Rhodopseudomonas palustris: one gene and its partner. The protein of the gene in region 2 binds, or shares a complex with, the protein of the main gene of each other region. Links are inferred from orthologs where the notes say so. Each region holds a gene or a part of one and is shown on either strand. Other genes may lie near its edges.

Region 1 (2,826 bases), 3.3 Mb from region 2 along the record:
CCACGCCGGCGGCGATCAGCCGCTGCGCCGCGGCGACCAGATCGCCGCGCTTCCAGGCCAGCAGCGGACCGAACGGCACAGCGACCAGCAGCGGCACCATCAGCGGACCGAAAGTGAGATTGAAGAACGGCGCGCCGACCGAGATCTTGTCGCCGGTCAGCACTTCCAGCGCCAGTGGATACAGCGTGCCGACGAACACCGTGGCGCAGGCGGTGGTCAGGAACAGGTTGTTCAGGACCAGCGAGCCCTCGCGCGAGATCGGCGCGAACAGTCCGCCCTGCTTCAGCGCCGAGGCGCGCCAGGCGAACAGCGTCAGGCTGCCGCCGATGAACACGCACAGGATCACCAGGATGAACACGCCGCGGCTGGGATCGGTGGCGAAGGCGTGCACCGAGGTCAGCACGCCGGAGCGGACCAGGAAGGTGCCGAGCAGCGACAGCGAGAAGGTCAGGATCGACAGCAGGATGGTCCAGACCTTCAGCGCGTTGCGCTTCTCCATCACCAGCGCCGAATGCAGCAGCGCGATGCCGGCGAGCCACGGCATCAGCGAGGCGTTTTCGACCGGGTCCCAGAACCACCAGCCGCCCCAGCCGAGTTCGTAGTAGGCCCAATACGAGCCCATCGCGATGCCGAGGGTGAGGCAGACCCAGGCGATCAGCGTCCACGGCCGCACCCAGCGCGCCCAGGCGGCGTCGAGCCGGCCTTCGATCAGCGCCGCGGCGGCGAACGAGAACGAGATCGAGAACCCGACATAGCCGAGATACAGCAGCGGCGGATGCAGCGCGAGACCGATGTCCTGCAGCACCGGATTGAGATCGCGGCCTTCCATCGGCGGATTGGGAATCCGCAGGAACGGGTTCGAGGTGATCAGGATGAACAGATAGAACGCGGTCGCGATCCAGCCCTGCACCGCCAGCACGTGGGCGCGCAGCGACAGCGGCAGGTTGCTGCCGAGCGCGGCGACCAGCGCGCCGAACAGCGCCAGGATCGCCACCCACAGCAGCATCGAGCCTTCGTGGTTTCCCCACACGCCGGTGATCTTGTAGAGCAGCGGCTTCATCGAGTGCGAGTTCTCGTAGACGTTCACCACCGAGAAATCGGAGGTGACGTTGAGCCACACCAGCGCGCCGAACGACGCGGCGACGAAGACGAACTGCACCAGCGCGGTCGAGCGCGCGACGTTCATCAGGCCGCCGTCGTTGAGACGCGCGCCGAGCACCGGCACGGTGGACTGGATCAGCGCCAGAGCGAGCGCCAGGACGAGTGCGTAGTGCCCTGCCTCGGCGATCATTTGCGGCCCTCCGCCGCGTCGGCGGAGGCCTGCCCCGCCGTGGTCTGATCAGGCGACTTCTTGCCGTAATCGTCCTTCCAGTGGCCGTCCTTCTTCAAGGCGTCGGCGACCTCCTTGGGCATGTAGTTCTCGTCGTGCTTGGCCAGCACGGTGTCGGCTTCGAACACGCCGGCGGCGTCGAGCGCGCCTTCGGCGATCACGCCCTGCCCTTCGCGGAACAGGTCGGGCAGGATGCCCTTGTAGGCGACCGGCAGCGTCGCGCCGCCGTCGGTGACCTTGAACGACACCTTCAGTTGCTCGCCGCGCTGCAGCGAGCCGGGCTCGACCACGCCGCCGAGCCGGAACCGCTTGCCGGCGGCGATCTGCTGCTCCGCCACCATCTTGGGGGTCGAAAAGAACACGATGGAGTCACGCATCGCGTTGAGCACCAGCCCAACAGCCACCACGAGCACCACCCCGGCGCCCCCGATCATCAACAACCGCCGCTGTTTACGCGTCATGGTCCGTTCGCCTCGGCGTCCTCTACCGGATGTTCGAAAGTGGCGCTCCACCGCGCCGCTTCGGAGTCTTTGTCTGACGAAGATGTCGAAAAACCACATCGTTCGTGCAGCGATCGTCAGCCGTCGAGCCCGAGGCTCCTGAGGCCGTCGTTGAGCTGTTTCAGCCGCTCGGGTTTGCCGGCCACCGCCTGACGCGCCTCGGTCTGCGCGCTCCTAGCCTTCTCGGTGTCGCCGAGCACCATATAGGCGCGCACCAGCCGCAGCCAGCCGTCGACGTCGTCGCCGTTCTGCTTCAGCCTGGCGGCGAGCTTGCCGACCATGCCCTGGATCATCGCGGCCCGATCGGCCTCGCTCATGTTCTGCATCGCCGCGGCGACGCTCTCCGGCGTCGCCGGCTGCGCAGTGCCATCGACGCGGGCGAGCTCGGCCTGCAACATCGACCGCCACGGCGCATCGGCCGGCGCCTTCTCCAGCATCGCCCGCCACATCGTCGCGGCGTCCTTCGACCGGCCGTCCTGCTCGGCGGCGAGGCCGAGGAAATAGCGCGCCTTGGCGTCGTCGGGATTGAGCGCGACGGCGCGTTCGAATTCGGTCTTGGCGTCTGCCGTCACCACGCCGCCCGCCGCCGAGGTCAGCACCTCGCCGAGATCGGCGCGACGATCGGCGGTGTCGCCCGCATAGGTGATCGAATTGCGATAGGCGCGCGCGGCGTCGGCGAACCGGCCGGTCTTGGCCAGCACCGGCGCCAGCACGGTCCAGCCGCGGCCGTCGGTCGGGTTCTTCTCCAGATGCGCCTCGACCTGGGCCACCAGATTCTCGAGCGGCTGCGAATTCGGCGGCGCCTTGGCGCGCGCGAATAGCGGCTCGTCGGGCTGCGACGGCGAGCCGAGCGGCAGATAAACCGCCGCCGCCAGCACCGGCAGCCCGATCAGCGCGAGCACCGCCACCGCACGGCGCGGCCCGGGCCGGGCCGTGGTCGGCGTGGCGCGTTCGGTCTCGGCGCTGGCGAGCAGCCGGCGGCCGATCTCAACCTTG
Region 2 (2,990 bases):
CCAGCCCGGCGAACAGCAGCGCCGGCAGCACCACCAGCCAGGAACGGCGCTTCGACGAGGCGGGGTCGAGGGTGTCGGTCATGATGATCCGTCGGGTTCAGTGGTCGGTGGCGCTGCGGCCGGAACGGCGCACGGCGCCGCGCGCTTCGAGGTCGCGCAGCCGCGCCTTCTGCTTGCGATAGTCGAGCACCACCCAGCCGATCAGCAGCAGCACCACGATCGCGGTCGCGGCGTAGGACGAGACGATGAAGTCCGCGTATTTGCCGAACATCACGCCGCCTCGGCCCGGCTGGCCTGCAGCATCTGCAGCGAGCGGACTCGCCGTCGCAGGATTTCGTTGCGCATCGCCGCCAGATGCAAGGTCAGAAACAGCAGCGAAAATCCGATCGCGGTGACCAGCAGCGGGATCAGGAACGCCTTGTCGAGCGTCGATCCGCCCATCCGCACCACCGAGGCCGGCTGGTGCAGCGTATTCCACCAGTCGACGGAGAACTTGATGATCGGCAGGTTGATGGCGCCGACCAGGGTCAGCACCGCCGCGGCGCGCGCCGCGCGCGACGGATCCTCGACCGCGCGCCACAGCGCGATCAGGCCGAGATACATCAGAAACAGCACCAGCATCGAGGTCAGCCGGGCATCCCATTCCCAATAGGTGCCCCACATCGGCCGGCCCCACAGCGAGCCGGTGACCAGCGCCAGAAACGTGAAGGCCGCGCCGATCGGCGCCGCAGTCTTGGCGGCGACGTCGGCGAGCGGATGCCGCCACACCAGGGTGCCGAGCGCGGCGATGCTCATCACCCCCCAGACGGCCATCGCCAGCCAGGCGTTCGGCACGTGCACGAACATGATCTTGACGGTGGCGCCCTGCTGGTAGTCGTCCGGCGCCAGCATCGCCTGGGTGAGGCCGGCCGCCAACGCCAATGCGGTCGCGGCCGCCAGCCACGGCAGCAGGCGCCCTGCCAGCGTCAGGAACCGGGTCGGATTGGCGAGTTCGGTCAGCTTCATGACGTCCCTGATAATGTCCGGGACCGGCGCAGGCAATGACGTGGGTCAGATCAGGGGCGACTTCCGAAGGAGTTGATCGGCGGTGAAGCGCCTGCGCGCGGGTGCGAATCCGGCGTGTCGCGGGTCCGAACCGACGGCATCGGCACCGAACCAACGACGCTGCGCCTGTTCTAGTCCAGGCCCTGCCTCAGGCTGGCGGCAGCGGCGAACGGGCCGATCACCAGGCTGAGCAGCGAGATCGCGCACAGGATCGAAAACGGCGTGCCGAACGACACCGGGCCGACGATCGCCGCCTGGGAGGCCGAAACGCCGAAGATCAGCACTGGGATCGACAGCGGCAGCACCAGAACGGCCAGCAGCAGGCCGCCGCGGCGAAGCGTCACCGCCAGCGCGGCGCCGATCATGCCGGTGAAGGTCAGCGCCGGGGTGCCGGCCAGCAGCGTCGCCATCACGGCCAGCGATGCGCTGCCGTCGAGGTTGAGCAGCAGGCCGAGTACCGGGGTCGCGACGATCAGCGGCAGCCCTGCCGCCAGCCAATGCGCCAGCGCCTTGGCGGCGCAGGTCAGCTCCAGCGGCGTGCGGCTCATCACGATCAGGTCGAGAGAGCCGTCCTCGGCGTCGGCGGTGAACAGCCGGTCGAGCGTCAGCAGGCTGGCGAGCAGCGCGCCGAGCCACAGGATCGCCGGCCCGAGCCGCTTCAAGAGCGCAAGGTCCGGGCCGACCGCGAACGGCATCAGCACCACCACGGTGAGGAAGAACAGCACCCCGATCAGCGCGCCGCCGCCGACCCGGAGCGCGATCCTGATATCGCGGCGAATGATGGCGCCGAGCGCGGTCATGCAGAGGCTCCGATCCGCTGCTCGCGCACCGGAATGCCGAGAGGCGTGTGGGTGGCGGCGACGATGATGCCGCCGCCGGCGAGGTGATCCTGCATCAAGCCGACAAACAGCTCCTGGCCTTTGACGTCGAGCGCGGAGGTCGGCTCATCCAGCAGCCAGATCGGCCGCCGGACCACCAGCAGCCGGGCGATCGACAATCGCCGCCGCTGCCCTGCGGACAGATACGCCGCCGGCAGCTCGGCCGCGTGGCCGAGCCCGACCGCCTTGATGGCGGAGCTGAGGTCGGTGCGGTCGCCGCCGAGAAAGTCGCGCCAGAACCCGAGATTTTCGGCGACGCTGAGCGACGGCTTGAGCGCGTCGCGGTGGCCGAGATAGTGCGCCTGTTCGGCGACCGGCGTATCCGGTTCCCCGCCGTCGAGCGTGATGGTTCCGGCCTCCGGTGTCAGCAGCCCGGCGATCAGCCGCAACAACGATGTCTTGCCGGCGCCGTTGTGGCCGACCAGCGCCAGTGCCTCGCCGCCGCTTGCATCGAAGGCGAGCCCGGCGAATACCTCGCGGCCACCTCGTACACATCGTAAGTCGCGCCCCGACAGCCGCATGCATCCCAACCTGTTCCGCCCCGGGATCGGAACGGCCTGCTCACAAATCGATGCGCTCGCCTGTCATTGTCGAACTGGCGGCGCAATTGGAAAGGTTCTATAAGCCGGAACTTGATGCAGCACACGATCGGCGCCTGCAAGCCGGACGGCCTGCCCCTCCGGAGCCAGCATACAAGCTCGCCCCATCGACAACGATAATCTGGGACCCGCCTTACATGACCTCGCTCGACAGCTTCAAATGCCGGAAGATCCTCAAGGTCGGCAGCAAGTCTTACGTCTATTACAGCCTGCCCACCGCCGAGAAGAATGGTCTGAAGGGGATTTCCCGTCTGCCCTATTCGATGAAGGTGCTGCTGGAAAACCTGCTGCGCAACGAGGACGACCGCACCGTCAAGAAGGCCGACATCATGGCGGTCGCCAAGTGGATGCGGAAGAAGGCGCTGGAGCACGAGATCGCCTTCCGCCCGGCGCGCGTGCTGATGCAGGACTTCACCGGCGTGCCGGCGGTGGTCGATCTGGCGGCGATGCGCAACGCGATGCAGAAGCT

What was found.
Region 1: the proteins of ccmB (region 2) and ccmE are in contact, whole or in part, in a solved structure (PDB 8CE8), measured with the Escherichia coli proteins. The link is inferred for Rhodopseudomonas palustris from one-to-one orthologs.

The regions. Positions count from the first base shown.
Region 1 is NZ_CP041387.1:1,228,034-1,230,859, reverse strand. Bases 40-2,794 are described here. They hold ccmE (cytochrome c maturation protein CcmE), read right to left. Parts: upstream 1,792-2,794; coding sequence 1,288-1,791; downstream 40-1,287. Other genes in these bases: ccmI (c-type cytochrome biogenesis protein CcmI), read right to left, coding at 1,908-2,794; FLL57_RS05615 (heme lyase CcmF/NrfE family subunit), read right to left, coding at 40-1,291. Outside these bases: more of FLL57_RS05615, read right to left, coding at 1-39; more of ccmI, read right to left, coding at 2,795-2,826. UniProt on the Escherichia coli protein: Heme chaperone required for the biogenesis of c-type cytochromes. Transiently binds heme delivered by CcmC and transfers the heme to apo-cytochromes in a process facilitated by CcmF and CcmH.
Region 2 is NZ_CP041387.1:4,485,116-4,488,105, reverse strand. The notes cover bases 11-2,929. They hold ccmB (heme exporter protein CcmB), read right to left. Parts: upstream 1,845-2,929; coding sequence 1,176-1,844; downstream 11-1,175. Other genes in these bases: acnA (aconitate hydratase AcnA), read left to right, coding at 2,659-2,929; ccmA (heme ABC exporter ATP-binding protein CcmA), read right to left, coding at 1,841-2,443; FLL57_RS20655 (heme ABC transporter permease), read right to left, coding at 271-1,005; ccmD (heme exporter protein CcmD), read right to left, coding at 98-271; FLL57_RS20665 (DsbE family thiol:disulfide interchange protein), read right to left, coding at 11-82. In the rest of the region: more of FLL57_RS20665, read right to left, coding at 1-10; more of acnA, read left to right, coding at 2,930-2,990. UniProt on the Escherichia coli protein: Required for the export of heme to the periplasm for the biogenesis of c-type cytochromes.